DNA from 3 places in the Citrobacter sp. KH_055_1 genome. Region 1 is predicted to be linked to each of the others. Evidence: predicted binding sites of a transcription regulator. Region 1 holds the regulator's gene; each other region holds the start of a gene.

Region 1 (10,684 bases):
CGCCGTTCAGCATGCGCAGCGGCGGGTTGACTTCACCTTTTTCGCGGCCAGGCGCGCGGCCAAACATCACCGAAACCGGCACCATCTGCACATCCAGGTCAGGATTGCTGCGATGCAGATCGAGATAGTTATGGAACAGCTTGATGGACTCTTCTTTTGGTGTGTAATAGGTGAACACACGCGGACCGCCGTGAATAAACACGTAGCGCGGCAGTAAAGTCCCGTCTATCTCCAGCGGTTCCAGGGGATCGGGAAGATCGTGCGCCAAACATTGGGCACGTAGCGTCAGCAAGTCTGCTTTTGAGTTGTACGGTAGGACGTACATAATGGGACGAGACGTATCGAGCCCCAACTCCGGGGCAGGTTCTGCCGGAATAGACTTGCTTTTTACCAGGACGCTTAATGGTAAATTCAGTAATTTGTAGTAAATTCGTGGCCAGCCGGACATAAACGATGTAAAGCCTCTGGTTAATAATGCAAATGCGCTGCAAGGATATCAGAAAGTTTAGTGAATTTCTGGTGTATCCCGTCATACTTCGCGCTGCTTTGCCACACCCTGAAACAAACGGGGTAACGTTACAATGACATTGACGCTAATAATGTAAAAAGGTTCTTTTGATGGCCAATAATACCACTGGATTCACCCGAATTATCAAAGCTGCTGGCTACTCGTGGAAAGGTTTTCGCGCCGCATGGATAAATGAAGCGGCATTTCGTCAGGAAAGTGTTGCCGTACTGCTGGGCGTCGCCATCGCCTGCTGGCTGGACGTCGACGCCATTACCCGTGTGTTGTTGATTGGTTCAGTAATGCTGGTGATGATCGTTGAAATCTTAAACAGCGCTATTGAAGCAGTGGTCGACCGTATTGGATCGGAGTATCACGAACTTTCCGGTCGAGCGAAAGATATGGGGTCGGCGGCTGTTCTGCTGTCTATTTTTGTCGCCCTGATCACCTGGGGCATCCTGTTGTGGTCCCATTTTCGATAAGGATTCCACAACTTCATAAATCTCCTGTTTTTTGTGCAGTTTGCGGTTCCAAAATCGCCTTTAGCTGTATATACTCACAGCATAACTGTATATACACCCAGGGGGCGGAATGAAAGCGTTAACGGCCAGGCAGCAAGAGGTGTTTGATCTCATTCGGGATCACATCAGCCAGACAGGTATGCCACCGACGCGTGCGGAGATCGCGCAGCGTTTGGGATTCCGTTCCCCAAACGCGGCTGAAGAACACCTTAAAGCGCTGGCGCGTAAAGGGGTGCTCGAAATCGTCTCTGGCGCATCGCGTGGTATTCGTCTGTTGCATGAAGAAGAGGTAGGATTACCGCTTGTAGGCCGCGTTGCTGCAGGTGAGCCGCTGCTGGCGCAACAGCACATCGAAGGCCACTATCAGGTTGATCCATCCCTGTTCAAACCTAATGCTGATTTCCTGCTGCGCGTCAGCGGTATGTCAATGAAAGACATTGGTATTATGGATGGCGATCTGCTGGCAGTGCATAAGACACAGGACGTGCGTAACGGCCAGGTGGTTGTTGCCCGCATTGATGATGAAGTGACGGTTAAACGCCTGAAAAAACAGGGCAATAAGGTCGAGCTTCTGCCAGAAAACAGCGAGTTCAAACCGATCGTTGTCGACCTGCGTGAGCAGAACTTCACCATTGAAGGACTGGCCGTCGGCGTTATCCGTAACGGTGAATGGCTGTAACGGTCTGTTGATTTCCTGTAGGCCGGATAAGACGGTTACGTCGTCATCCGGCAACGTGCCCGGTGGCACTCTGTTTACCGGGCCTGTACGATTTTTTCCAGTATCTCTAACGTCTTCTCAGGCTCTCCTGTATGCCTTTTTTTACCTCCTCTGATAAAGCACTCTGGCACCTTGCCCTGCCAATGATTTTCTCCAATATCACCGTTCCCCTGCTGGGACTGGTGGATACGGCTGTGATTGGTCATCTGGATAGCCCGGTCTATTTGGGTGGTGTCGCCGTGGGGGCGACGGCAACCAGTTTTCTCTTTATGCTGCTGCTCTTTCTACGCATGAGTACCACCGGGCTGACGGCTCAGGCATTTGGCGCAAAAAATCCGCAGGCGTTGGCCCGAGCACTGGTGCAGCCGCTGATTCTGGCTTTGGGGGCGGGGGCGGCAATTGCGCTATTTCGTACGCCGATTATCGATCTGGCGTTACACATCGTGGGGGGGAGCGAAGCGGTACTGGAACAGGCCCGGCGCTTTCTTGAAATCCGTTGGCTCAGCGCGCCTGCCTCGCTGGCGAACCTGGTACTGCTTGGCTGGCTGCTGGGCGTTCAGTACGCGCGAGCACCGGTGATCCTGTTGATTGTCGGCAATATCCTCAACATTGTGCTCGATATATGGCTGGTGATGGGGCTGCATATGAACGTGCAGGGCGCCGCGCTGGCGACGGTGATTGCCGAATATGCCACGTTGCTGATTGGCCTGCTGATGGTGCGCAAGGTTCTCCACCTGCGCGGTGTTTCGCTCATGATGCTGAAACAGGCATGGCGCGGAAACTTCCGCCGTCTGATGGCGCTTAACCGCGACATCATGCTGCGTTCGCTGTTGCTGCAGCTGTGTTTTGGTGCGATTACGGTACTCGGGGCGCGTCTCGGGGGCGATATTATTGCGGTCAACGCCGTTCTGATGACCCTGTTGACCTTCACCGCCTATGCGCTGGACGGATTTGCCTATGCCGTGGAAGCGCACTCTGGTCAGGCTTATGGTGCGCGGGATGGCAGCCAACTGTTGGATGTCTGGCGCGCGGCGTGTCGACAGTCGGGCATTGTGGCGATCCTTTTTTCACTGGTCTATGCCCTGTTTGGCGAGCACATTATTGCGTCGTTGACCTCACTACCGCAGATTCAGCAACTGGCCGATCGTTACCTTATCTGGCAGGTGGTGTTACCACTGGTGGGCGTCTGGTGTTACCTGTTGGACGGCATGTTTATTGGCGCAACGCGTGCTGCGGAAATGCGTAACAGTATGGCCGTTGCCGCTGCGGGATTCGGCTTAACCTTATTCACGTTACCGCTGTTAGGCAACCACGGTTTGTGGCTGGCACTCGCCGTTTTTCTGGCGCTGCGCGGACTCTCGCTGGCTTTTATCTGGCAGCGTCACTGGCGAAATGGCACCTGGTTTGCCTGAGTCGTATGGTTAAAAATTCCGAATAATAAATAGAACTCAGAATCACTGACTACACTTATTCTCACGTCCAGCAAAAACATAGCGTGTCTGGACGCAGCACTCTCGCTATTCACAACCTAACGATGAGGATTTGATGATGAATAAAGACGAAGTCGGTGGTAACTGGAAGCAGTTGAAAGGTAAAGTGAAAGAGCAATGGGGCAAACTGACCGATGATGATATGACGGTCATTGAAGGTAAGCGTGACCAGCTGGTGGGTAAAGTCCAGGAACGTTACGGTTATGCGAAAGATCAGGCGGAGAAAGAAGTGAAGGATTGGGAAACCCGCAACGACTACCGTTGGTAATTATCCCCTCCCGCCTGAATGTACAAGGATGTACGTTCTCTCGCTTAACGCCCGACCTTCTTTTTTACCTGAATCGTATGATCATGCTGGCAGTCGCCAGGATGACGGCAGGCTTCAACTTCCACACAGACCTGACACAGGCCATGCGCTTCAATTACGTTATGACGTAGAGCAAAGCCCATCTTGGCCGCCAGCGTATGCATGATATCTTCCACGCCTTCCGCACACTCTTCTTTCACCACGCCGCAGCGGTCACAAATGAACATCGCGGAGCTGTGGGTGGGCTGATCGAACAAATGGCAAAGCACGTAGCTGTTGGTGGATTCTACCTTGTGGACAAAACCTTGTTCGAGCAGAAAATCGAGCGCACGATAGACGGTAGGCGGTTTAGCCTGTGGTTCAGTTTCCCGTAATAGATCCAGCAGGTCATATGCGCTGATTGCCCCTTCCTGGAGGCTCATCAGGCGCAGCACTTCGAGGCGTTGCGGCGTGAGTCGCACGTTACGTTGCGCACAGAGTTTTTCAGCGTGAGCCAGCAACTCCTGCGTAGGGGTTCTTTCCATTTTTGCGCCTCGATTTGCGTGGAAGGTTAATCCCTTACTTTATCATGTTCTGCATAAAACGCCGAGATCAGCCGTGGTGTGCTATACCTGACGCATCGCAATACTGGAAAATATAAAATGAAAAGACCGGATTGTATTCGCCACTGGCGTGAGGTGGAGGGGGCTGACGACGCTACCTATCCCGGAAGCGATGAGCTGTTTTCTATCGGCGCACCGCTTGCTCGTAAACTGGGCTTGGGTCGCCTCGGCATTCACCATGAACGCCTGCCTCCGGGCCGTCGCACCTCGTACCCTCACGCCGAAAGCGACGAAGAAGAGTTTATCTACGTGCTGGAAGGGTATCCGGAGGCCTGGATTAACGGCTATTTATGGAAGCTGGAACCGGGGGACAGCGTCGGATTTCCAGCGGGAACCGGCGTGTGTCACACCTTTATCAATAACACCAGTGAAGAGGTGCGACTGCTGGTCGTCGGCGAGGCAAATAAAAAATTCAATCGTATCTATTACCCACTGAATCCGGTGTATGCGGCCACGCGCGAGGATCGCTGGGTTGACCATCCACCACAGTTTTTTGGTTCCCACGACGGTAAACCCGGATCGAAATAGCATGAGGGGGGCCGTGACGATGTGGCTCACTATCGTCGCGGTCTATGCTATAGTGGCGCCCCTTTTTTAACCGGATGCTTAATTATTCGCCATGCTGCCTGAATCTCAGTCCACCGCTTTCCCTGCACATCGTTTTTCTATCGCGCCGATGCTCGACTGGACGGACAGACACTGCCGCTACTTTTTGCGCTTACTGTCCAGCCAGACGCTGCTCTATACGGAGATGGTAACCACCGGGGCAATCATTCATGGTAAAGGCGACTATCTGGCGTATAGCGACGAAGAGCATCCGATAGCCTTACAGCTTGGTGGTAGCGACCCGGCCGCGTTGGCACAGTGTGCGAAGCTGGCGGAAGCACGGGGCTATGACGAGATAAACCTCAACGTGGGCTGTCCCTCTGATCGCGTACAAAACGGGATGTTTGGTGCCTGCCTGATGGGCAATGCGCAGCTGGTTGCCGACTGCATCAAGGCGATGCGCGATGTGGTGTCAATTCCGGTAACGGTCAAAACCCGTATTGGCATTGATGACCAGGACAGCTACGAATTTCTGTGTGATTTCATCAACACGGTCTCCGGCAAAGGAGAATGTGAGATGTTTATCATTCATGCGCGCAAGGCCTGGTTGTCCGGACTGAGCCCGAAAGAAAACCGTGAAATCCCACCGCTGGATTACGCCCGCGTGTACCAGCTGAAGCGTGATTTCCCGCAGCTGACCATGTCGATCAACGGCGGCATTAAATCGCTGGAAGAAGCGAAAGCGCACCTTGAACATATGGATGGCGTGATGGTGGGACGTGAAGCCTATCAGAACCCCGGTATTCTGGCATCCGTGGATCGCGAAATTTTCGGTTCAACGGGTGCTGACGTGGACCCTGTTGCCGTGGTGCGCGCCATGTACCCGTATATTGAACGGGAACTGAGCCAGGGAACGTATCTGGGACATATTACCCGCCATATGCTGGGGCTGTTCCAGGGCATTCCGGGCGCACGTCAGTGGCGTCGTTACCTGAGCGAAAATGCGCACAAAGCCGGTGCGGATATCAACGTGCTGGAACATGCGTTGAAGCTGGTAGCAGACAAACGTTAATTGTTCACCAAAAGTTAGTCAATTTCACCACGCCCTGCGCACTGTCGCGGGGCGTTTTCTTTATAAATCAATCAATTAATTCTGGCATGATTTTTGTAATGGTTTAAGCAGAAATTCATTATGGGAGAGCATCATGCTGGAACTACTTTTTGTGATTGGCTTTTTTGTCATGCTGATGGTCACCGGCGTGTCGCTGCTGGGGATTCTGGCTGCGCTGATGGTGGCGACCGCCGTGATGTTCCTCGGCGGGATGTTTGCGCTGATGATAAAACTGCTGCCATGGCTGTTATTGGCTGTCGCCGTGGTGTGGGTTATCAAGGCCATAAAAGCGCCAAAAGTCCCGCACTATCAGCGCAATAACCGTCGATTTTACTAAGGTATTGAGCGGTACATCACAACCTGCAACATTGCCTTTAGAACCAAATAGGAATTGATTATTAAATCTGTCACTATTGCGCGGTTAACGAATTCATCGAGCTGTACCCTACATACAGCCGAACTAAAAAAAGAAAGGGCTTCCTACGGGAAGCCCTAATTCTTTTCTTCCCCGTCATAATTCAAACCGCAGGCGTATTGGCTGCTTGAATTATTTAAGGGAGAAGTATCACGGGATCAGCAAACTCGACCCCTGCGTGGCCCGGCTTTCCAGTACTTCATGCGCCCGCTGGGCATCTTTTAACGCAAACGTCTGACCTTGCGCGATATCGACTTTAATCACGCCGCTGGCAATCAGTGAAAATAGCTCATTACTGGCTTCGGTCAATTCATGGCGGTTGGTGATGTAACCCTGCAGAGAAGGGCGTGTGGCGTACAGCGAGCCTTTCTGGTTCAGAATACCTAAGTTAACGCCGGTCACCGGCCCGGAAGAATTACCAAAACTCACCATCAATCCCCGGCGTTGCAGGCAGTCCAGCGAGGCTTCCCAGGTGTCTTTACCCACCGAGTCATAAACTACCCGGACTTTTTTACCGCCCGTAATTTCTTTAACCCGCTCGACAATGCTCTCTTCGCGATAGTTAATCACCTGCCATGCGCCGGCCTGTAATGCAATTTGCGCCTTTTGCGCAGTGCCGACGGTACCAATTAGCTTCGCCCCCAATGCTTTTGCCCACTGGCAGGCAATCAGACCAACGCCGCCTGCGGCGGCATGGAACAGAAACGGCTCGTCAGGCTGGATTTCATAGGTTTTACGCAACAGATAGAAAACGGTTAACCCTTTCAGGTAGGACGCGGCAGCCTGCTCAAACGAGATGGCATCAGGTAAAATGGCGGCTTTATCGGCGGGGACATTATGTACGGAACTGTAGGCGCCGAGCATTGACTGGGCGTAGACCACGCGATCGCCAACGCTGATGTGGGTTACTTTGCTACCGACTTTGCTGACCACGCCGGCCGCTTCGGTGCCGAGTCCGCTGGGCAGAGAAGGGGGCGGATACAGTCCGCTGCGGATGTAGGTATCGATATAATTGATACCAATCGCTTTGTTTTCGACCTGGATTTCATGCTCGGCCGGATCAACGGGCGTAAAGTCCACAGCCTTCAGTACGTCAGGGCCGCCGTGCTTGTGAAATTCAATACGTGTTGCCATGCTTCCTCCAGAAATGTGGTAATCTTTCGACCCAATCATTATCTCGGTAACTCCATTCACTATGGCAGGAAATAAACCCTTCAACAAACAACAGACTGATGCTCGTGACCGCGATCTGCAGGTCGCCGGGCTGAAAGTACCGCCGCACTCGATTGAAGCGGAACAGTCGGTGTTGGGCGGTTTAATGCTGGATAACGAACGCTGGGACGATGTTGCCGAGCGTGTCGTCGCGGAGGATTTTTACACCCGACCGCACCGGCATATCTTCACCGAAATGCATCGTTTGCAGGAGATGGGCAAACCCATCGATCTGATAACCCTAGCCGAGTCGCTGGAAGTGCAGGGGCAACTCGACAGCGTCGGCGGTTTTGCCTATCTGGCTGAGTTATCTAAAAATACGCCAAGTGCGGCGAACATAAGCGCCTATGCGGATATCGTCCGCGAACGCGCCGTCGTGCGCGACATGATTTCGGTAGCCCATGAAATCGCGGAGGCCGGATTTGATCCGCAAGGGCGTTCCAGTGAAGATTTGCTGGATCTCGCGGAATCCCGCGTTTTTAAAATCGCCGAAAGCCGCGCCAATAAAGACGAAGGCCCGAAAAATATTACCGAGGTGCTCGACGCCACCGTCGCGCGCATCGAACAGCTGTTCCAGCAGCCGCATGACGGCGTCACCGGGGTGAATACCGGCTACGACGACCTCAACAAAAAGACTGCCGGTCTACAGCCGTCGGACCTGATTATCGTCGCCGCGCGTCCGTCGATGGGTAAAACGACGTTTGCAATGAACCTCGTCGAAAATGCGGCGATGTTGCAGGATAAGCCGGTACTTATCTTCAGTCTTGAAATGCCCTCCGAACAGATCATGATGCGTTGTCTGGCATCGCTGTCGCGCGTAGACCAGACTAAAATCCGTACCGGTCAGTTGGATGACGAAGACTGGGCGCGAATTTCCGGCACCATGGGGATCTTACTGGAGAAACGAAACATCTACATTGATGACTCCTCCGGTCTGACGCCAACGGAAGTGCGTTCGCGCGCACGCCGTATCGCCCGTGAACACGGCGGTATCGGACTGATTATGATCGACTACCTGCAGCTGATGCGGGTGCCGTCGCTCTCCGATAACCGTACGCTGGAAATTGCTGAAATTTCGCGCTCGCTGAAATCATTAGCAAAAGAACTGCATGTGCCGGTGGTGGCGCTGTCGCAGCTTAACCGCTCTCTGGAACAACGTGCCGACAAGCGTCCGGTCAACTCGGATCTCCGTGAATCGGGGTCTATCGAGCAGGATGCCGACTTAATCATGTTTATTTATCGTGACGAGGTTTATCACGAAAACAGCGACTTAAAAGGCATCGCGGAAATTATTATTGGTAAGCAACGTAACGGCCCAATCGGTACGGTGCGCCTGACGTTTAACGGCCAGTGGTCACGCTTCGATAATTATGCCGGACCACAGTATGACGATGAGTAACGCTCCGTCGTCCATTTATTAAGGAACACAAATGCAAGCGGCAACTGTTGTCATTAACCGCCGCGCTCTGCGACACAACCTGCAACGTCTGCGTGAACTGGCACCTGCCAGTAAACTGGTTGCGGTGGTGAAAGCGAACGCTTACGGCCATGGTCTGTTAGAGACCGCGCGAACGCTCCCTGATGCGGACGCTTTTGGTGTCGCTCGTCTTGAAGAAGCTCTGCGACTGCGCGCGGGTGGGATCACGCAACCCATCCTGCTATTGGAGGGTTTTTTCGATGCCTCCGATCTGCCGACCATCTCCGCACAGCGGCTGCATACTGCCGTGCACAATGAGGAGCAGCTTGCGGCGCTGGAAGCGGCTGAACTGGCGGAACCCGTCACCGTCTGGATGAAGCTCGACACCGGGATGCACCGTCTGGGCGTACGTCCGGAGCAGGCTGAGGCGTTTTATCAACGCTTGACCCACTGTAAAAACGTGCGTCAGCCGGTCAACATCGTCAGCCACTTTGCCCGTGCAGACGAACCCGAATGCGGCGCGACGGAAAAGCAGCTCGATATCTTCAATCGTTTTTGTGAAGGCAAGCCGGGACAGCGTTCTATTGCCGCATCTGGCGGTATCCTGCTGTGGCCGCAGTCCCATTTCGACTGGGCGCGTCCGGGGCTAATTCTGTATGGCGTATCGCCGCTGGAGAATCATTCCGCCGGGACTGATTTTGGCTGCCAGCCGGTGATGTCGCTCACCTCCAGCCTGATCGCCGTGCGCGAGCACAAAGCGGGCGAACCTGTTGGCTATGGTGGAACGTGGGAAAGCGCGCGTGACACGCGCCTGGGCGTGGTGGCGATGGGCTATGGCGACGGGTATCCGCGTGCAGCGCCGTCCGGCACGCCGGTACTGGTCAATGGTCGGGAAGTGCCGATTGTTGGTCGTGTGGCAATGGACATGATCTGCGTTGATTTGGGACCAGAAGCGCAGGAAAAAGCCGGCGATCCGGTGATTCTGTGGGGCGATGGTCTACCCGTTGAACGCATTGCTGAAATAACGAAAGTAAGTGCTTACGAACTTATCACGCGCCTGACATCAAGGGTAGCGATGAAGTACGTGGACTGAATCTGGCTGTCTGCCGGATAAAGCGGTTCTGCCGCCATCCGGCAATAATCCTCTCAACATCCTCTCGATCTTCTCCCGCTTCCGGTTTATTGTGTTCTTATCCCCTTTCTGTAAACCTGGAGAACCACCACGTGTTTCAAAAAGTTGACGCCTACGCCGGCGACCCGATTTTATCGCTCATGGAGCGCTTCAAGGAAGATTCACGTCGTGACAAAGTGAATCTCAGCATCGGTCTGTATTACAACGAAGACGGGATAATCCCTCAGCTTAACGCCGTAAGCGAAGCGGAAGCCCGGCTCAATGCTCAGCCGCAGGGTGCGTCACTGTATTTACCGATGGAAGGCCTGAACAGCTATCGCCACACCATTGCGCCACTACTGTTTGGCGCAGAACACCCGGTTCTTCAGCAGCAGCGCGTGGCGACGATTCAGACGCTGGGAGGATCAGGTGCGCTAAAAGTAGGTGCGGATTTTCTGAAGCGTTACTTCCCTGATTCTGGCGTCTGGGTCAGCGATCCGACATGGGAAAACCACATCGCGATTTTTGAAGGGGCTGGATTCGAAGTAAGTACTTACCCCTGGTATGACAACACGACTAACGGCGTGCGCGTCAACGACCTGCTGGCAACCTTGAACACCTTACCGGCTCGCAGCATTGTACTGTTGCATCCGTGCTGCCATAACCCGACCGGTGCGGACTTGACGCCTGCGCAGTGGGATGCGGTTATCGAGATTCTGCAAGCGCGCG
Region 2 (10,684 bases), 240 kb from region 1:
ACGCAGGCCGAACGAAATGGTAATGCAGTCAAAGGTGTTGTCCGGGAACGGCAATGCTTCCGCGTTCGCCTGGACATACTCGACGTTGCCAATCACGCCAATGTTGCGCAGCTTTTCGCGACCCATTTTGAGCATTGAGTCATTGATATCCGCCAGAACCACTTTCCCGGTTTCACCGACCATGCGAGAAAATTTCGCCGTCAGATCGCCCGTACCACCGGCTAAATCCAGGACAGTCTGCCCACGGCGCACGCCACTGCAATCAATGGTGAAGCGCTTCCACAAACGATGAATGCCAAATGACATTAAGTCATTCATAACGTCATATTTAGACGCCACAGAATGAAAAACGTGGGCCACCATGTCAGCTTTCTGCTCTTTAGCGACGGTCTGAAAGCCAAAGTGCGTCGTTTCTTGTGAATTATCCACCATCTCAGTGCCTGCTCATCCAAAAAATGTTCGAGAAGTGTAACAGATTGGGCCAATTTGCCCTACCCTTCTACCGGGTTCAACTAACCCAAACGGGCTAGTTTGATTGCTGATTTACCGCCTCTCCATCGGGGTAAGTCTCGTCTTGTTGCGCCTCGGGGACCGAACGTAAACGAAACTCTTCATCCTGGCTCGTGGCTTGTTCAGCCAGTTCAGGATTAATCTCGCGCTTAATTTCTACACCCAATCCACGAAACGCTTCTGCCTGAGCCAGAACGTTTCCACGCCCTGAAGACAATTTTTTCATCGCCTGCCGATAGTTATCTTGTGCCTTGTCCAGGCTCTGACCAATTGCTGACATATCATCGACAAACAGCCGCATTTTGTCATAAAGCTTGCTGGCCCGGTCCGCGATCTGCTGCGCATTACGACTTTGATGCTCATACCGCCACAGATTAGCAATGGTGCGCAATGCCACCAACAACGTGGTCGGGCTTACCAGCATAATATTATTTCTGAGTGCTTCTGTAATCAGTTCGGGCTGCCTGTCCAGCGCCAGCAGAAAAGCGGGCTCAACCGGGATAAACATCAGCACATAATCAAGCGTACGTAATCCCGGCAACTGCTGGTAGTCTTTGCGGCCCAGCAGACGAATATGGTTACGCACGGAGGCGATATGTTCCTGTAGCGCACTTTCGCGGGTGTAGTCATCCTCTGCATTAAAGTAGCGTTCATAGGCCACCAGCGTCATTTTCGCATCGATCACCACGTCTTTGCCCTGCGGCAATCGGACAATAACATCCGGCTGCATCCGCGATCGTGCGTCATTTTCTATGCTGACCTGAGTTTCATATTCATAGCCTTCGCGCAGACCGGACGCCTCCAGTACCCGCGTGAGTACGACTTCTCCCCAGTTGCCCTGGGTTTTGTTATCGCCTTTCAGCGCCCGTGTCAGGTTAACCGCTTCTTGCGCCATCTGCGCGTTCAGTTGCTGGAGGTTACGAATTTCGTGCGCCAGGGTATGACGCTCTTGCGCCTCTTTGCCAAAGCTATCCTGCACCTGGCGGCGAAAACCGTCCAGCTGTTCACGTAATGGTGTAAGCAAGCTATTCAGGCTTTGGCGATTTTGCTCATCAACGCGACGATTGCTGTGTTCAAAAATACGGTTTGCCAGGTTTTCGAACTGTTCGCTCAGACGCTGTTCGCTGTTGATCATCTGGCGGATTTTATCTTCCGCATGCTGTTGCGTCGCGTCGAGTCGCGTGGTGACTTCCCGGAGATCGGCTTCCAGAGAGGTGTTAATACTCTGCAGGCTGCGAAGTTCGTTGTTGAGTAGCTCGCACTCGTCGCGCCAGTGGGCTTCCTGCGCCAGCTGTTGACGTGCGGCGCTTAGCGCAATATCCAGTTCACGCCGTTCTTCGATAAGATCCGCGCGGATTTGGTCGGCACGCGCTTTGGTCGCCAGCCAGCCCACAAGCAGCCCTGCAGCTAACGCCACGACGGCACTTATCATTATCGAAATATCCACTACGCCCCCCTTACAGCAACGACTTACCCGCACAAAATAGAATTGTGCTGTATAAACGTCCAGTTTAAAAGGAATTTCCTGCGAGGTACTGCGCAAAATAAAAAGGCCGAACATGTCGGCCTTTTCAGAAAGGAGAGAAAATTACAGCAGGCGACGTGCAGCCTCTACCACGATTTTCACCGCGTGGCTTTCCGTTTGCTTCATGGTTTCAGCATTCGGGATTTCTTGCTGAGTACGGTTAACGATAACACCCGCAACCATACCGGCACGCAGACCCTGGCTTGCACACATGGTCAGCAGCGTAGCGGATTCCATTTCGTAGTTCATGACGCCCATGGACTGCCACTCTTCCATCGAGCCTTTGAAACGGCTCACCACGCGACCAGAGAAGGTGTCATAACGCTCCTGGCCTGGGTAGAAGGTATCTGAAGAGGCGGTCACGCCGACGTGGGTAGTCGCGCCAATAGATTTCGCGGCTTCCACCAGCGCGGTGGTACATTCGAAATCGGCAACAGCCGGAAATTCCATCGGTGCAAAGTGCAGGCTCGCCCCGTCCAGACGGACAGACGCGGTGGTAACCAGCACGTCGCCCACGTTGATATGCGGCTGAATAGCGCCGGTCGTACCGATACGCAGGAAGGTACGAATGCCCAGTTGCGCCAGTTCTTCTACGGCGATAGAGGTCGACGGACCGCCGATACCGGTAGAGCAGACAATCACAGCTTTACCATCCAGCTCAGCACGCCAGGTAGTGAACTCGCGATGAGATGCCAGCTTAACCGGCTTGTCCATCAGCGCGGCGATCTTTTCCACACGCTCAGGGTCGCCAGGGACGATAGCAAGCGTAGCCCCTTGTAAATCGTTCTTGGTGAGGCCGAGATGAAAAACATCAGACTTAGACATAAAAACTCCTCTGTGAATCGGTTTTGTCAGAAGAAGCAAAAACACACTTTACCGAAGGCATAAACATATTTTCGTGACAGCCATCACTTTGATGTAAATCAATTGCATTTCATTACCGTCAAATAGTGATGAACGTCACATTAACTGTTCGATACAGGCAAGCCTTGCACAAAAGATAGACCGTTTAAGGCAATGTGGTTCGTTGCACGCGTCTATAGTTAATGATGCGCTATTTGGCTAAATACTTAAGGGTACGGAGAATACCATGGCAACAACACGACAATCTGGCTTTGCACCTGCAGTATCCCCACCCGCAGCAACGGCGGTTCACACCCCGGATAACGAAATCATCGCGGGAATAACGTCGATTCCGTCTCAAGGCGATGATATGCCTGCGTATCATGCACGCCCGAAGCACAGCGAAGGTCCGCTACCGGTTGTTATCGTCGTGCAGGAAATTTTTGGCGTTCATGAACACATCCGTGATATTTGTCGCCGCCTGGCGCTGGAAGGGTATCTGGCTGTCGCTCCAGAGCTTTACTTTCGCGAGGGCGATCCGAATGATTTTGCCGATATTTCAACGCTGTTAAGCGGCCTGGTGGCCAAAGTCCCGGACTCTCAGGTTCTGGCCGATCTGGACCACGTCGCCAGTTGGGCCTCACGCAACGGTGGTGACGCACACCGACTGATGATCACTGGTTTTTGCTGGGGTGGACGCATCACCTGGCTGTATGCCGCACACAACCCGCAGTTAAAAGCGGCAGTGGCATGGTATGGCAAACTGGTCGGCGACAAAACGCTGAACTCGCCCAGGCATCCTGTCGATATCGCTACCGATCTTAACGCCCCCGTGTTGGGGCTTTATGGCGCGCAGGACACCAGTATTTCGCAGGAAAGCGTGGAAACCATGCGTCAGGCATTGCGCGCGGCGAATGCCAAAGCAGAAATCGTGGTGTATCCCGATGCCGGGCATGCTTTTAACGCGGATTATCGCCCGAGCTATCACGAAGAGTCCGCCAATGACGGCTGGCAAAGAATGCTGGCGTGGTTTGCGCAATATGGTGGGAAGAAATAAATGTTAATCGCCCGGTGGCGGCTACGCCTTACCGGGCTTACAACGACTTGCACGTTCCTGTTGGCCGGGTAAGCGTTAACGCCCCCGGCGATCGGGCACCTAATTAAGCCTGACGCAGGTTCTGCGCCGCTTTCACCATGTTCGCCAGCGCTGCGCGGGTTTCCGGCCAGCCACGCGTCTTCAGCCCACAGTCCGGGTTCACCCACAGACGCTCAGCCGGGATACGCTGTTCCGCTTTCTTCAGCAGGGCTTCAATCCATTCCACGCTTGGCACATTTGGCGAGTGAATGTCGTACACGCCCGGCCCGATTTCGTTCGGGTAGTCGAACTCTTCGAACGACTCCAGTAACTCCATGTCGGAACGCGAGGTTTCAATGGTGATCACGTCGGCATCAAGCGCAGCGATGGAATCCATGATGTCGTTGAACTCGCAGTAACACATGTGGGTATGGATCTGCGTTTCGTCCTTCGCCACCGCGGCGTTGATACGGAAGGCCTCGACACCCCATTCCAGATACGCCGCCCAGTCGCTACGACGCAGCGGCAGACCTTCACGCAGCGCCGGTTCATCAATCTGGATGATGCCAATACCGGCGGCTTCCAGATCGGCGACTTCGTCACGCAGTGCCAGCGCAATCTGCTTAGCGATGGTTTCGCGGGTCACATCTTCGCGCGGGAATGACCAGCAAAGAATGGTCACCGGGCCTGTCAGCATGCCTTTGACCGGTTTGTCAGTCAGCGACTGGGCGTATTTTGCCCACTCAACGGTAATCGCTTCCGGACGACTCACGTCACCAATCACTACCGGCGGCTTCACGCAGCGGGAGCCGTAGCTCTGTACCCAACCATTCTGAGTAAAGACAAAACCGTCCAGATGCTCGCCAAAGTATTCAACCATGTCGTTACGCTCGGCTTCGCCGTGTACCAGCACGTCCAGGCCTAAACGTTCCTGCTCAGCGATCGCCTGTTTGATGTGCTCGGCGATACCGGTGCGGTAGTTGCCCGCATCCAGGTTACCCTTTTTAAAATCCAGACGCAGGCCGCGGATTTCCGTAGTTTGCGGGAAGGAACCGATAGTGGTGGTCGGCCACGCTGGCAGGTTAAAGCGCGCACGCTGGGCTTCGGCACGTACCGGGTAAGCGTGAGTACGCTGGCTGTCCTGCGCGGTGATAGCCGCCAGACGTTTTTCCACTGCCGCATTGTGGACGCGGGTTGACTGACGACGCGCCTGAATTGGCGCACTCCACGTGACCAGTGCAGTAGTATCACCGCTGTTCAGCGCATCACGCAGCAGCGCCAGTTCACCGCACTTTTGCAGGGCGAAGGCAAACCAGCTTTTCACTTCGGCATCCAGGCGGGTTTCGACACTCAGATCGATAGGACTGTGCAGCAGGGAGCAGGAGGAGGCGACCCACAGCTCACGTTTCCCGACAATGTCTTTAATCTGTGCATATTTCTCAGTCAGATCGGCGCGCCAGACGTTACGGCCGTTAATCAGGCCTGCGGAAAGCAGCCAGTTAGCGGGCAAACGCGAGTGCAACTCGGCTACGTCATCTTTACCATGAACCAGATCCACGTGCAGACCCTGTACCGGCAGCGCGGTGATGGTACCCAGATTCGGCGTCACGCCTTCGAAATAGGTAGTCAGTAGCAGCTTCACCTGCCCGGTCAGCGCATCGTACGCCGGTTTAAAGGCGTTCAGCCATTCCTGGGGCAACTCCAGCACCAGCGCAGGTTCATCAATCTGTACCCACTCAACACCGCGTTTCGCCAGCTCAGCCAGCACCTGCTGGTAAACCGGCAGGATGTCGTTCAGCAGACTCAGGCGATCAAACTGTTCACCCTTCACTTTCCCCAGCCACAGGTAGGTGACCGGACCCAGCAGGACGGGCTTCACTTCGTGGCCCAGCGCCAGCGCTTCGTCCACTTCATCCAGCAGTTGAGTCCAGGTCAGTTTGAACTGCTGACCTTTGGTAAATTCAGGCACCATGTAGTGATAGTTGGTATTAAACCATTTGGTCATTTCTGCCGCTGCCGCCGGTTCACCGGTCGGTGCGCGACCACGGCCAATGCGGAATAAGGTGTCGATATCGACAGAGCCATCTTTGTTCTGATGACGGGCCGGAACGTTACCCAGCAGCAAACTGGTGGTCAGCACATGATCGTACCAGGCGAAATCGCCCACTGGCAGCAGGTCAACGCCAGCTTGCTTTTGTTGATCCCAGTGACGAGCGCGCAATTCGCGACCCGTTGCCAGCAATTCTTCACGAGAGGCGTTACCCGCCCAGTAGCTTTCTTGCGCTTTTTTCAACTCGCGACGCAGGCCAACGCGAGGGAAACCGAGGGTGTGATTCAATATTGTCATTTTTCTTCCTCTAATTATATGTAAATCCTATGGATTTTGAATTTAGGGAAGGCGGCAAGTTTGCTCATCCCCAGGAGCTTACTGAAGTAAGTGACTGGGGTGGGGAAACGAAGCCAACGCACCATAAATTTAAAAGACGAAGGATTTTAGCCGTCCAGATGTTTACACATCCATAATTGGCGGTTACTGTATATTCCTCAAGCGCAATTTATTCATGCCGAAGTGAAGGACTTTCATGATCGAGATTAAGCATCTGAAAACGCTACAGGCGTTGCGGAACAGTGGGTCGCTGGCAGGCGCCGCAGCGACGTTGCATCAGACCCAATCCGCCCTGTCTCACCAGTTCAGCGATCTGGAACAACGCCTCGGCTTTCGGCTATTTGTGCGTAAAAGCCAGCCGCTACGTTTTACGCCACAGGGTGAAATTTTGTTGCAGTTGGCCAATCAGGTGTTGCCACAAATCGGTCGCGCGCTTCAGGCATGCAACGAACCGCAGCAAACCCGGCTGCGCATCGCCATTGAATGTCACAGCTGTATTCAGTGGCTGACCCCCGCGCTGGAGAATTTCCGTGCTAACTGGCCACAGGTAGAGATGGATTTTAAATCCGGCGTGACTTTCGATCCGCAACCAGCCCTGCAGCAGGATGAGCTGGACCTGGTGATGACATCCGACATTCTGCCGCGCAGCGGCCTGCACTATTCACCGATGTTTGATTTTGAAGTCCGTCTGATACTGGCGCCCGATCACCCACTGGCCAGCAAAACGCAGGTAACGCCGGAAGATTTAGCCAGCGAAACCCTGTTGATTTATCCGGTACAGCGCAGCCGACTGGATGTCTGGCGGCATTTCCTGCAGCCTGCTGGCGTTAGCCCGTCGCTGAAGAGCGTGGATAATACCCTGCTGCTGATCCAGATGGTCGCCGCCAGAATGGGTATTGCAGCGCTGCCGCACTGGGTAGTGGAGAGTTTTGAACGCCAGGGCCTGGTGGTGACCAAAACCCTGGGTGATGGATTGTGGAGCCGACTGTACGCCGCTGTGCGCGATGGCGAGCAGCGTCAGCCGGTCACGGAAGCATTTATTCGCTCAGCGCGGAATCACGCCTGCGATCACCTGCCGTTTGTGCGGAGTGCGGAGCGACCCACTTTCGATGCACCCACAGTGAGGCCACTATAACAGCCGCACCAATGATGAAGCTTGGCCAGTGAGGCTGCTGGTGCCAGATGGCCAGATTAACCAACAGCCCCGCAGGCACATGCATATTGTTCATGATACCCAGTGTGCCTGCATCTACCTGCGTCGCGCCGTAGTTCCACATAAAGTAACCGATGCCCGATGCTGCCACGCCAAGGAACACCAGAATCCCCCACTGCAGCGAAGTTTCAGGCATTTTTTGCGCATTCCCTACTATAAGCCAGGCAACGACCGCCACCAGTAATGCCCCCATATAAAACCAGGCAAAGGCGTTGTGCTGCGGCATGGGACGGGTTTCCATCAGACGCTTATAGCCCACCATGCCGATGGCAAAGCTGATGTTGGAAAGCTGTACCAGCAGCAGACCGGTCCAGAAATGACTGGTCACCTGATCGTAACGAATGATCCCCGCCCCAATCACCGCCAGCAGTGCGCTAAACGCGTAGCTCCAGCGTAAACGGCGTCGGCTCATCAGGTCATAAATCAGTGTGATATAGAGCGGTGTCAGGACGGTAAATAACAGCAGCTCGGAAACCGTCAGGTACAAATAAGCACGGAAACTCAGCATATACATGATGCCAAGCTGCATGGCACCCACCAGCATGTACAGACCAATAGTTTTTACGCTGTGGCCGCGGGTACGCAGAAATGGCAGGAACACCAGCGCAGCCAGTCCGACCCGCACCAGCACGGCAAAATAGCTATCGACATGACCAGCAAGGTACTCGCCAAACAGGCTAAAGGAAAAGGCCCACAGAATAGTGGTAATGATGAGTAGCGCCACAATAGATGTCTCTGAACAAAAGATACACCCATTGTAGCGAAGTTCACGGTTGACAACTGACTAACTAATGAGCGGTTCCGTTACTGTAAAAACAGTTCTCGCAGATAATGCGGCACAGCATCGTCGGCATTAAGCCCAATCACGTCCAGCTCCGGGTGCAGATCCTTCAGGCGCTGATGTGCATTACCCATAATGCAGCCTTTTCCCGCCATCGATAGCATTTCGGCGTCATTCATGCCGTCACCAAAGGCGATACAGTCTTTCAGGCTGAAGCCCATCGCTTTTGCCACCGCTTCCAGCGCATGGCCTTTTGATACGCCACCCGCCATCACTTCCAGACAGGTCAGCGTGGAGAAACTGACGTTCACACGATCACCCCAACGGGCGTTAATCGCCTGCTCCAGCGGCAGCAGGATTTCGTGAGAGTCGGTGGTGAAAAACACTTTACTGACGCCTTCCGGCTCCAGCAGCGCAGGTTCAAACAGTGAGTAGTTAAACACCGCTTCTTTAAAGAAACGCATTTCATCCGGGCGATGGCGGTTCATAAACCACTCATCGTCGCGATACACGTTGGTCACGATATCCGGGTTCGCATTCACCACACCAAACAGATCGCTGGCAATGTCGCGATCCAGGTTATGCGAGAACACAAGATTCCCGTCAGTATCATGTACGCGCGCACCGTTGGAGGTGATCATGTAGGACTTAATGCCGAGATTGTCGCGAATTTGCCCTACATCAATATGATGACGGCCGGTCGCAAACACAAAATTCACACCACGAGCCGTCAGCAGTTTCAGCGTCTCTTTGGCATACGGGGACAGGGTATGGTCGGGGGAAAGCAGCGTACCGTCTAAATCAGATGCAACTACCTGATACATAAAAAATTAAACCTCTAAGCAAAGCGGTGTCCGCTGGATGAGTTATGCCTGTCGAAAAATTCAACAATGGCGTTGAGCGCGACTGAGCGCATTGCGTCCTTTTCAAAAAGGATCTCATGGTAGGCGCCTTTTATGACCAGCGGTTGACCTCCTTCTACAGGATGGCCCGCTGCAGCGCGGAGTTCACAAAAACGATAGTGCATGCGGTTATCCACCACACGCTCTTCTTCAGCCTGAATAAGCAACGTCGGGGTCGCATCATCTCCGGCCCCGGCCAACACCTGCTCCCCCGCCAGAATGCCTTCACGCACCCAATGATAGGTCGGACCGCCTACGCGCAACTGCGGATCATCAGCATAGAAGCGCAGATTACGCCGATAGCGCTGTCGGCTATGGGTGAGCGCATTCATCCCAAACGGCAACGCCCGCCAGCGACCGGTCCCCATGGCATAGCCTTCGCGAATGCGCGGATACCCTTCAGCCCAGTCAAGAATATGGCGCACCATCCAGTCAGGAAAGCGCATCACGATCCCGAACATCGGGGCGCTGAGGGCAATAGCATCACACTGATTAGGGTGGCGCTGCAGGAACAGCGTGGCAATAGCGCCTCCCATGGAATGCGCCAGTATATAGCGTTTTCTCCATGGACCTGGCTGCACTTCCTGCTGCCAGAAGGCGGTCAAATCGTCGACATAGTCATTAAAGTTATCCACATGGCCACGGTGCGGATCCGAGAGCATCCGCCCGGAACGCCCTTGGCCACGATGGTCGATAATGAGGACGTCAAAACCAGAATAAAACAGGTCATACGCCAGTTCAGCGTATTTTACGTAGCTTTCTATACGCCCGGGACAAACGACGATGACGCGATCGTTTTTTTCTGCACGAAAGCGAACAAAGCGTACGGGAACATTATCTACGCCAGTGAATTCCGCTTCCTCCCGCTGACGCCAGAAATCTGTCAGTGGCCCCATGGAAAAAGCGGCAAACGCGTTTTCTCTTGTTTCCCAGTCTTTTTGCTGCTGAAACATCGGGTATCCAGCCTCGTTGACCAAGTAAAATCGTTTTTTTTGCCGAGCCTGTTACAACGCATCGGCAGTAGCGTATTGTGGCATAAAAATAGACAAGTCGGGAGTTTCTCATGACCTTTGAATGGTGGTTCGCCTACCTGCTGACGTCCATTGTTTTGAGCTTGTCGCCAGGTTCAGGGGCGATCAACACCATGACAACCGCCATCAGCCATGGTTATCGGGGAGCAGCGGCGTCGATTGCCGGTTTGCAGACCGGGCTTGGCATTCATATCGTGCTGGTCGGTGTTGGGCTAGGAACGCTATTCTCACGGTCAGTGATCGCCTTTGAGGTACTGAAGTGGGCGGGGGCAGCCTATCTTATCTGGTTGGGCATTCAGCAATGGCGCGCGGCGGGTGCCATCGACCTGAACACCATCGCCAATACGCAATCACGCAGTCGCCTGTTCAAGCGCGCCGTCTTCGTCAACCTGACCAACCCAAAGAGCATTGTATTTCT
Region 3 (10,684 bases), 1.2 Mb from region 1:
GCCATGCGCCGTAACGGTCATCAAGCGCAACGCAGCGCTGTTCGAAGCCAGGCAGGATGCGATTGATAAGCACCATGCCGGGGATTTGTTTCATTAATGACGCCAGCTCCGCGTCCGGGATAATTTTTGCGTGAACCACCAGAGCCGCGCAGCGGTGGCGAATAAGTTGCTCAATCGCCTGACGTTCTTTCTGCTCGTTATGGTAGCCGTTACCAATCAGTAAAAAATTACCCGTGTTATAGGCCACCTGCTCGACAGCTTTAACCATTGCCCCGAAGAATGGATCGGACACATCACCCACCACCAGACCGACGGTCTCGGTGGATTGCTGTGCCAGCGCACGCGCATTGGCATTAGGGTGGTAGTTGAGTGATTCCATTGCACTCATCACAGCCAAGCGGGAGGCTTCGCTGGCTTTAGGGGAATGATTGATCACGCGAGAAACGGTGGCGACTGATACACCAGCGAGTTGGGCTACGTCCTTTATAGTCGCCATGATAGTACCTGTTGTGGGTAAACGCTTACATTCCGTCAGTGTTACGGAAAATGGCTGGTTGTTCAAGCAGATTGCCCATCAGGACTGCGCAAATGTGAGCGCACACGAGCGAAGTAAGACAGAAAGAGAGAATGAAAATCTTTGCTTACACTTTGCGATGACCTGTTGCGATTGTTCGCTGGCGAGGAGAAAGACAGGATTGCTAGAGTTGGGATCCCAGAGGTATTGATAGGTGAAATCAGCTTTCGGGTTGATCACAAGATTTACACCAACCTGCGCAGATGCGCAGGTTTTTTTTTGCCTTTACGCGCATCTGTAACAGTAAGCGATAATTTACACAACTGGTTGCACTTGGGTTCATTCCTTTGCGTTTTCGGACTGGCGTATCGGCCCGGTGGCGACCACAATCAAGATCCCAGAGGTATTGATTGGTGAGATTATTCGGTACGCATTTCGTACCTGTCTCTTGCACCAACCTGCGCGGATGCGCAGGTTTTTTTTCGCCTCTTTTTTCGGACTCTATTTACCTGTCGCGCCTCCCCCACAACTCGTATAATCTGCCACCATTCATCTTTAGATAATTGATGGTACAGGGAGTTGAAATGCTATTAGGGTTTTTTCGCAATGTGTTTCGCGTGCTTTTCCGCGTTCGCCTTACGGGCGATGTCAGTGCACTACGGGGAGAGCGCGTCTTAATCACTCCCAATCATGTCTCTTTTATCGACGGTATGCTGCTGGCGCTGTTTTTGCCGATTCGCCCGGTCTTTGCGGTTTATACCTCGATCAGCCAGCAATGGTACATGCGCTGGCTCACCCCGCTGATTGATTTCGTGCCGCTAGACCCCACTAAACCGATGTCAATTAAGCATCTGGTTCGCCTGGTTGAGCAGGGACGTCCGGTGGTTATTTTCCCGGAAGGCCGTATTTCGACCACCGGCTCATTGATGAAAATCTATGACGGTGCCGGATTTGTCGCGGCGAAATCGGGCGCGACGGTGGTGCCAGTGCGCATTGAGGGCGCTGAGCTGAGCTACTTTAGCCGCCTGAAAGGTTTAGTTAAACGACGTTTCTTCCCGCGCATTCAGCTACATATCCTGCCGCCTACGCAGTTACCGATGCCAGAAGCGCCGCGCGCCCGCGATCGCCGCAAGATGGCCGGTGAAATGCTGCACCAGATTATGATGGAAGCGCGCATGGCCGTACGACCGCGTGAAACGTTGTATGAGTCTCTGCTGGCGGCGAAGTACCGCTTTGGCGCAGGAAAAAACTGCATTGAAGACGTTAACTTTACCCCGGACAGCTATCGCAAACTGCTGACCAAAACGCTGTTTGTTGCCCGTATTCTGGAAAAATACAGCGTAGAAGGTGAGAAGATTGGTCTGATGCTCCCCAATGCGGGGATTAGCGCGGCTGTGATTTTTGGCGCTATTGCCCGTCGACGTATTCCGGCCATGATGAACTACACGGCGGGCGTAAAAGGGCTGACCAGCGCTATTACCGCCTCCGAAATCAAAACGATTTTTACCTCCCGCCAGTTTCTCGACAAAGGCAAACTCTGGCATCTGCCGGAACAGCTTACCCAGGTGCGCTGGGTGTACCTGGAAGATTTAAAAGCCGATGTTACCTTTAACGATAAAGTGTGGATTTTCTCTCATCTGCTGATGCCGCACCTGGCTCAGGTGAAGCAGCAGCCTGAAGAAGCTGCGGTGATCCTCTTTACCTCCGGCTCTGAGGGCCATCCGAAAGGTGTGGTGCACAGCCACAAAAGCATTCTGGCGAACGTCGAGCAAATTAAAACCATTGCCGACTTCACCGCCGACGATCGCTTTATGTCGGCGCTGCCGTTGTTCCACTCTTTTGGCCTGACGGTGGGGCTGTTTACGCCGCTCCTGACCGGTGCCGAAGTCTTTCTCTATCCCAGCCCGCTGCATTATCGCATTGTGCCGGAGCTGGTGTATGACCGAAACTGCACCGTGTTGTTTGGCACCTCGACGTTCCTCGGCAACTACGCGCGCTTTGCCCATCCTTATGATTTCCACCGCCTGCGCTACGTGGTAGCGGGAGCTGAAAAGCTGCAGGACACCACAAAGCAACTGTGGCAGGAGAAGTTTGGGTTGCGTGTGCTTGAAGGTTATGGCGTGACGGAATGTGCGCCGGTGGTGTCGATTAACGTGCCGATGGCGGCAAAATCAGGCACGGTAGGGCGTATTCTGCCCGGTATGGATGCCCGACTGCTGGCGGTTCCAGGCATTGAAGACGGCGGACGTTTGCAGTTGAAAGGTCCGAACATTATGAGCGGCTATTTGCGCGTTGAAAACCCGGGTGTACTGGAAGTGCCGACGGCAGAAAATGCACAGGGCGAGGTTGAGCGCGGCTGGTATGACACCGGTGACATTGTGCGTTTTGACGAGAACGGCTTCGTGCAGATTCAGGGGCGCGCCAAGCGCTTTGCGAAAATTGCTGGTGAGATGGTATCGCTGGAAATGGTGGAGCAGCTGGCGCTGGCGGTCTCTGCTGACAAAATGCACGCCACGGCTATCAAGAGTGATGCCAGCAAAGGTGAGGCGCTGGTGTTGTTCACCACTGACAGCGAGCTGACGCGTGAAAAACTGCTGCAGCATGCGCGGGCCCACGGCATCCCTGAGCTCGCCGTGCCGCGTGATATTCGCCATCTGAAGCAACTCCCTCTCCTCGGCAGCGGTAAGCCGGACTTTGTAACGCTGAAAAGCTGGGTTGATGAACCGGAACAACAACATGCGTGAGTCAGTACACACTAACACTTCAATCTGGTCCAAAGGGATGATGTCCGTTATCGCCGCGCAGTTTCTGTCGGCGTTTGGCGATAACGCACTGCTGTTTGCCACCCTGGCGTTGCTGAAAGAGCAATTCTATCCGGACTGGAGCCAGCCGATCCTGCAAATGGTGTTTGTGGGTGCTTACATTCTTTTCGCCCCTTTTGTCGGGCAGGTGGCGGACAGCTTTGCCAAAGGCAGAGTGATGATGTTCGCCAACGGTCTCAAACTGCTGGGGGCGGCAAGTATTTGCTTCGGTGTTAACCCTTTTCTGGGGTACACGCTAGTGGGCGTTGGCGCGGCGGCGTATTCACCGGCCAAGTATGGCATTCTCGGGGAACTGACCACCGGCGATAAACTGGTGAAAGCTAACGGTCTGATGGAAGCCTCAACCATCGCTGCTATTCTGCTGGGCTCGGTGGCTGGCGGTGTGCTTGCCGACTGGCATGTGATAGCCGCGCTCTCGGTTTGCGCACTGGCCTATGCGGGTGCGGTGGTGGCTAACCTGTCAATCCCGAAGCTTGCTGCCGCGCGTCCTGGTCAGTCGTGGCATCTGGGGAAAATGACGCGCAGCTTCTTCTGCGCGGCGTCTTCGCTGTGGCGCAACGGTGAAACGCGTTTCTCGTTGGTGGGAACCAGCCTGTTTTGGGGCGCGGGGGTGACGCTGCGTTTTCTGCTGGTACTGTGGGTGCCGGTAGCGTTGGGGATTACCGATAACGCCACACCGACCTATCTCAACGCGATGGTGGCAATTGGGATTGTTGTTGGCGCGGGTGCTGCGGCGAAGCTGGTCACGCTGGAGACAGTGTCTCGCTGCATGCCCGCGGGGATCCTGATTGGCGTCGGCGTACTGTTCTTATCTCTGCAGCATGCGCTGTTGCCGTCCTATGGGCTGCTAATGCTTATCGGTGTGCTGGGCGGTTTCTTTGTTGTGCCGCTGAATGCGTTGTTGCAGGAACGAGGCAAAAAAAGCGTCGGCGCGGGTAATGCCATCGCGGTGCAAAATCTGGGTGAAAACAGCGCCATGCTGCTGATGCTCGGTATTTACTCGCTGGCGGTGCTGGTGGGCATTCCGGCAGTTGCTATCGGAATTGGCTTTGGCGGGCTGTTCGCGCTGGCGATTACGGCGCTGTGGATCTGGCAACGTCGCCATTAGCCTGTTACGTGCTGTTGCCGGATGGCGGCGTTGCCTTATCCGGCCTACAGTACGGCTTGTTTTTGTAGGCCTGATAAGCGTAGCGCCATCAGGCACTACACGTTACGGTGCAGGATAGGTATAAACCTGATGCACCGCTTCAATCTCTGCCAGTACCTCTTCGCTTAACGTCAGATGCAAACTTTCGACATTGGTTTTTAGCTGCTCCATAGTTGTCGCCCCCAGCAGGGTACTGGCGACAAACGGCTGGCGACGCACAAAGGCCAGTGCCATCTGCGCCGGGTCCAGATTATGGCGTTTGGCGATATCTACGTAGGCGGCGACGGCTTTTTGCGTCTGTTCGCCGCTGTAGCGCGTGAAGCGACTAAACAGCGTATGGCGTGCGCCGGCAGGCTGCGCGCCGTTCAGGTACTTACCGGTTAATGTGCCAAAGCCCAGGCACGAGTAGGCCAGCAGTTCAATGCCTTCGTACTGGCTGACTTCCGCTAATCCCACTTCAAAGCTACGGTTCAGCAGGCTGTAGGGGTTCTGGATAGTGACAATGCGCGGCAGGTCGTGTTTGTCCGCCAGGTGTAAATAGCGCATGACGCCAAATGCGGTTTCGTTGGACACGCCGATATAGCGAATTTTCCCGGCGCGCTGAAATTCAGTTAGCGCTTCCAACGTTTCCAGCAGGGTGACTACCGGAGCGGAGTCTGTCCAGCTGTAGCCCAGCTTGCCAAAGCAGTTGGTTGGGCGCTGTGGCCAGTGAACCTGATACAGGTCCAGATAATCGGTTTGCAGGCGTTTGAGGCTGTCGTTCAGCGCCTGACGAATGTTTTTACGATCCAGCGCCTGATTCGGGCGAATACCGCTGTCATTATTACGCGACGGCCCGCTGACCTTCGAGGCGACGATCAGTTTTTCACGGCTGCCGTGTTTAGCGAGCCAGTTGCCGACGTAGGTTTCCGTGAGGCCCTGGGTTTCCGGGCGTGGCGGGACCGGATACATCTCGGCAACGTCGATTAAATTGATGCCTTGTGCTACGGCATAGTCAAGCTGTGCATGTGCGTCGGCTTCGCTGTTTTGTTCACCAAACGTCATTGTGCCCAGCCCCAGTGTACTGACTTCCAGCGAGCTGTGGGGTATACGGTGATATTGCATAGCCGTTTCCTTTTTATAATCACAACATAAGGATTATAAAAATGGCTGAGGGAAGGGAAAAAGGGAAGCAAAATTGTTAAGGCCAGCAGCGAGGCTGACCTCAACCATCAACGCTCAATGATTTGAGATACGTCGTCGCGGTTAATCTGCATCGCATTGCCTTGCTGGTCGTGATAGCTCACCAGACCGGTATCATCATCAATTTCGGGTTTACCGTCGGTCAGGATCATCCGACCATCTTTGGTCGCCATCACATAATCACTGCTGCATCCAGAAACGGCGAAAGCCAATCCTACCGCGGAAATTAAAACTGCCCATTTTTTCATCTATTTATCCTCACGTGGCCTGCGTCTGACACTAGTTTAGTAATAACGCGAAGTTATGCCGGGCGAAAGCAGTAAAATCTTAATCTGTGAGAAGAAAAGGTGATGTGGGTCGTCGCTCCCCTTGCGGGGGAGCGACTGATGGGGTCAGAGCGGGTTCTTTTTATTGCGCAACAGGTTCAGGGTCTCTACACCGATAGAGAAGAACATGGCGAAATAAATGTACCCTTTCGGCACATGCACATCGAAACTTTCCAGAATCAGCGTGAAGCCGACCAGGATCAGGAAAGAGAGTGCCAGCATTTTTACCGAGGGATGGCGATCCACAAATTCACCAATCGGGCGTGCCGCAAACATCATCACGCCGACGGCAATAACTACCGCCGCCATCATGATAAACAGATGATCGGACAAGCCTACTGCGGTGATGACGGAGTCCAGGCTGAAGATAATGTCTAACAACATGATCTGCACAATCGCCCCGAGGAACGAGGATACGCGTGTTTTCAGCCCTTCTTCTTCACCTTCTATAGACTCATGAATCTCCTTACTGGCTTTCCAGATCAGGAACAATCCACCAAGCAGAAGGATCAGGTCACGCGCTGAGATCGCCTCGCCAAACACCTCAAACAGCGGGTTGGTCAGACGCGTGACCCAGGCGATAGACGCCAGTAGTGCCAGACGCATGATCATCGCTGCCGCCAGCCCGATACGTCGGGCATGACTGCGTTGTGCGGTTGGGAGTTTAGCTACGACCAAAGAAAGGAAAATAATATTGTCGATCCCCAGAACGATCTCCAGCAGCGTCAGCGTACCGAGCGCCAGCCAGGCGTTAGGATCGGTTATCCATGCAAATAACATCGAACAAAGTCCTGCCAAAAAAAAGAAGCGCTAATTATAGGCGCGTAACGCGGCGGGTGAAAGGCCAGGCTGTGCCTATTACGTCTGGAATAAAAAATGACGCTCCAGCAGCGCGCGCGTGAAGTTCTTTTTTAGATAAAAACCGCGTGGCAGGGTCAGAATTGGCTCACCATTCGCGCCAATGGCTTCGGTTAGCGCTTTCGCATTGGCGGCTTTTGGGCGTAGCTGTAACACTTCCCCATGGCGGGCGGTGATGCGTTCGACGTGGCCCAGCACAATCATGTCCATCAATTCTTCCCAGTCCAGGCGTAATTGCCGGTCTTCTTCTTCATTCGGACTCCATAACAGCGGAGATCCTACGCGACGTTGGGCTAACGGGATGCTGCGCTCCCCTTCCACCGGCACCCACAGCACACGTTTAAGCTTATGGCGGACATGGCTGGTTTCCCATGTTACGCCGGTATTGCCGGTTAATGGTGCTACGCAAACGAAGGTGGTTTCCAGCGGTCTGCCAAGACTGTCCACAGGGATCGTTTTCAGCTCTACGCCTAGCGCCGCAAAATCCTGCTCCGGCTTGCTGCCCGCGCTGGCGCCGAGCCAGATCTCCAGCAGTACGCCGATCCAGCCTTTGTCCCGTTTCAAATCGTTGGGGGTTACAATCCCCGCCATTGCCGCCAGCTCCCCTAACGTGTAGCCCGAAAGCCGCCGTGCCTGGGCAAGCAGCAGGGCTTCGGATTCAGGGGGAGAAAGCAGTGGCTGGAGTTCTGACATTGAGTTAACCCTTAGGCGAAAAAATGAGCAATGATTTTATACCGAGTGGACAGAGTTTATCTTTTTCCACAAGCTTTACTCAATTATCTGATTTATATTGATTTTTAAATTTCATAATCAAGAGTTGCGCAACAACCGATGAGGTTTTCCAATTCTGGTCACTGACAATGAACAGGATCTTACACCATGTTATCCACAGAAAGATGGGATAACTGTGAAAAACCCTCACTACTGTTTCAATTTACAGCCTTGACGTGCGACGAAAATCGAATTTTCACACAAATTGTGCCTAACTTATTGGCACAATCTGTGGATAAAACCAACGCTGGTTGATCTTTCATCAGCTCGAGGATCGTATGCGTGATGTACATCACATTTCTGTGTGTTAGGTGACAATGTTTGCTTTTAACTCAATGAATATAGAAGACTAATTTTTATGTGTGACAAAGGTCATATTCAGACTGTTCCGGGTTTTCCCATAGTAATTCCGTACTTCTTCACAACTATATCCACAGAAAAGGTGAATAAAATCGCCTAACTCAGCCTACCTCTGTTTATAACTCAGTCCTTTGCTGTGAGTTATTCAATTGTTATTAGAGTCTCGTGTGCTTAACACAGTGGTTTACCGCCTCTCAGGAGTGTGAAACAATCGTTTATATATAAGGTTTATGTTGAGGTAGTCCGGTGATTGATGACGATGGCTACCGCCCGAATGTAGGAATAGTAATTTGTAACCGCCAGGGGCAGGTCATGTGGGCCCGGCGATTTGGTCAGCACTCCTGGCAATTCCCGCAAGGTGGGATAAACGCGGGAGAGACAGCAGAGCAGGCGATGTACCGGGAACTGTTTGAAGAAGTGGGCCTCAGTCGTAAAGATGTGCGGATCCTGGCTTCTACTCGTAACTGGTTGCGTTACAAGTTACCGAAACGTTTGGTGCGTTGGGACACGAAGCCGGTTTGTATCGGCCAGAAACAAAAATGGTTCCTTCTGCAATTGGTAAGCAGCGATGCTGAGATCAATATGCAAACCAGCAGCACGCCCGAGTTCGATGGCTGGCGTTGGGTGAGTTACTGGTATCCGGTTCGACAGGTAGTGTCATTTAAACGCGATGTCTATCGCAGGGTGATGAAAGAATTCGCAAGTGTTGTGATGGCGCTTCAGGAGAGTACCCCAAAGCCGCAAAGCGCACCTGCGTACAGACGTAAAAGAGGTTAAGCTACGCAAATTATGCTCACCCGCCTGCGCGAAATAGTCGAAAAGGTGGCCAGTGCTCCGCGTCTTAATGAGGCGCTGAATATTCTGGTTACCGACATCTGTCTTGCGATGGATACAGAGGTCTGTTCGGTTTATCTGGCCGATCACGACCGACGTTGTTATTACCTGATGGCGACCCGGGGACTCAAAAAACCACGCGGTCGCACCGTTGCGCTTGCGTTTGATGAAGGTATCGTTGGCCTGGTTGGCAGGCTGGCGGAACCAATTAACCTCGCCGATGCGCAAAAACACCCCAGCTTCAAATACATCCCTTCAGTAAAAGAAGAGCGATTCCGCGCCTTCTTAGGCGTGCCGATCATTCAGCGCCGCCAGCTATTGGGTGTGCTGGTGGTCCAGCAGCGTGAACTGCGCCAGTACGATGAAAGCGAAGAGTCATTCCTGGTGACGCTCGCCACGCAAATGGCCGCCATTCTTTCTCAGTCGCAGCTCACCGCGTTGTTTGGTCAATACCGGCAAACGCGCATTCGTGCGTTGCCTGCCGCACCCGGCGTGGCGATTGCCGAAGGCTGGCAGGATGCCACGCTGCCGCTGATGGAGCAGGTGTATCAGGCGTCAACGCTGGATCCGGTACTAGAACGCGAACGACTGACTGAGGCGCTGGAAGAAGCCGCCAATGAATTCCGCCGCTACAGTAAGCGCTTTACGGCGGGAGCACAAAAAGAGACGGCGGCGATCTTCGATCTTTACTCGCACCTGCTTTCCGATACCCGTCTGCGCCGCGAGCTGTTTGCAGAAGTGGACAACGGTTCGGTGGCGGAGTGGGCGGTTAAAACGATTATCGAGAAGTTCGCTGAACAGTTTGCCGCCCTCAGTGATAACTATCTCAAAGAGCGGGCCGGGGATTTACGTGCGCTCGGCCAGCGTCTGCTGTTCCATCTTGACGATTCGATTCAGGGGCCAAATGCCTGGCCGGAACGTTTCGTGTTGGTGGCAGATGAGCTTTCCGCGACCACGCTGGCAGAGCTTCCGCAGGACCGACTAGTTGGTGTGGTGGTCAGAGACGGCGCTGCCAACTCCCATGCGGCAATTATGGTGCGCGCGCTGGGTATTCCGACTGTGATGGGGGCCGACATCCAGCCGTCGGTACTCCACCGCCGTACGCTGGTGGTGGACGGTTATCGCGGCGAGCTGCTGGTTGATCCTGAACCGGTTTTGATTCAGGAATATCAGCGACTTATCAGTGAAGAGATTGAACTCAGTCGCCTGGCAGAAGATGACGTTAACCAGCCAGCCCAGTTGAAAAGCGGCGAGCGCGTTAAGGTGATGCTCAACGCCGGGCTGAGTCCGGAACACGAGCAAAAACTGGGAAGCCGGATCGACGGCATCGGGCTGTATCGCACCGAAATTCCGTTCATGCTACAAAGCGGGTTTCCGTCAGAAGAAGAACAGGTTGCCCAGTATCAGGGCATGCTGCAAATGTTTAACGACAAGCCGGTGACTCTGCGTACGCTGGACGTCGGGGCTGATAAGCAACTGCCTTACATGCCCATCAGTGAAGAGAATCCGTGCCTTGGCTGGCGCGGGATCCGCATTACGCTCGATCAGCCGGAGATCTTTTTGATCCAGGTCCGCGCAATGCTGCGTGCCAACGCGGCAACCGGCAACCTGAGTATTTTGCTGCCGATGGTCACCAGTATTGATGAAGTTGACGAAGCGCGGCGCTTGATTGAGCGCGCCGGGCGCGAAGTGGAAGAGATGATCGGCTACGCGATCCCGAAACCGCGTATCGGCATCATGCTGGAAGTCCCGTCGATGGTCTTTATGCTGCCGCATCTGGCGAACAGGGTCGATTTTATCTCGGTGGGTACCAACGATCTGACCCAATATATTCTGGCAGTCGATCGTAACAATACGCGGGTCGCCAGCA

Evidence for each region. The regulator LexA, encoded in region 1, represses DNA repair genes until DNA is damaged. The targets are predictions, from matches to a motif close to TNCTGTATGTACATACAGNA.
Region 2: a site for LexA is predicted at 6,485-6,504, ahead of metR (HTH-type transcriptional regulator MetR). Genes of this name have one in related genera too.
Region 3: a site for LexA is predicted at 7,772-7,791, ahead of mutH (DNA mismatch repair endonuclease MutH). Genes of this name have one in related genera too.

What each region holds. Positions count from the first base shown of each region.
Region 1 covers NZ_CM174473.1:4,407,004-4,417,687, reverse strand. The annotation lists gene plsB (glycerol-3-phosphate 1-O-acyltransferase PlsB) at 1-448, opposite strand, end outside; gene AC3ITF_RS20770 (diacylglycerol kinase) at 619-987, shown strand; gene lexA (transcriptional repressor LexA) at 1,097-1,705, shown strand; gene dinF (MATE family efflux transporter DinF) at 1,837-3,156, shown strand; gene AC3ITF_RS20755 (CsbD family protein) at 3,293-3,502, shown strand; gene zur (zinc uptake transcriptional repressor Zur) at 3,547-4,065, opposite strand; gene AC3ITF_RS20745 (cupin domain-containing protein) at 4,183-4,671, shown strand; gene dusA (tRNA dihydrouridine(20/20a) synthase DusA) at 4,763-5,761, shown strand; gene pspG (envelope stress response protein PspG) at 5,895-6,137, shown strand; gene AC3ITF_RS20730 (quinone oxidoreductase) at 6,366-7,349, opposite strand; gene dnaB (replicative DNA helicase) at 7,411-8,826, shown strand; gene alr (alanine racemase) at 8,858-9,937, shown strand; gene tyrB (aromatic amino acid transaminase) at 10,069-10,684, shown strand, end outside.
Region 2 covers NZ_CM174473.1:4,646,165-4,656,848, forward strand. The annotation lists gene ubiE (bifunctional demethylmenaquinone methyltransferase/2-methoxy-6-polyprenyl-1,4-benzoquinol methylase UbiE) at 1-432, opposite strand, end outside; gene rmuC (DNA recombination protein RmuC) at 527-1,957, opposite strand; gene udp (uridine phosphorylase) at 2,099-2,860, opposite strand; gene AC3ITF_RS21830 (dienelactone hydrolase family protein) at 3,126-3,935, shown strand; gene metE (5-methyltetrahydropteroyltriglutamate--homocysteine S-methyltransferase) at 4,039-6,300, opposite strand; gene metR (HTH-type transcriptional regulator MetR) at 6,536-7,474, shown strand; gene AC3ITF_RS21845 (carboxylate/amino acid/amine transporter) at 7,377-8,276, opposite strand; gene yigL (sugar/pyridoxal phosphate phosphatase YigL) at 8,357-9,157, opposite strand; gene pldB (lysophospholipase L2) at 9,172-10,188, opposite strand; gene rhtB (homoserine/homoserine lactone efflux protein) at 10,299-10,684, shown strand, end outside.
Region 3 covers NZ_CM174473.1:842,042-852,725, forward strand. The annotation lists gene galR (HTH-type transcriptional regulator GalR) at 1-496, opposite strand, end outside; gene aas (bifunctional acyl-ACP--phospholipid O-acyltransferase/long-chain-fatty-acid--ACP ligase) at 1,099-3,258, shown strand; gene lplT (lysophospholipid transporter LplT) at 3,251-4,444, shown strand; gene AC3ITF_RS04130 (NADP(H)-dependent aldo-keto reductase) at 4,547-5,587, opposite strand; gene ygdR (lipoprotein YgdR) at 5,695-5,913, opposite strand; gene AC3ITF_RS04140 (TerC family protein) at 6,058-6,771, opposite strand; gene mutH (DNA mismatch repair endonuclease MutH) at 6,850-7,542, opposite strand; gene rppH (RNA pyrophosphohydrolase) at 8,227-8,757, shown strand; gene ptsP (phosphoenolpyruvate--protein phosphotransferase) at 8,770-10,684, shown strand, end outside.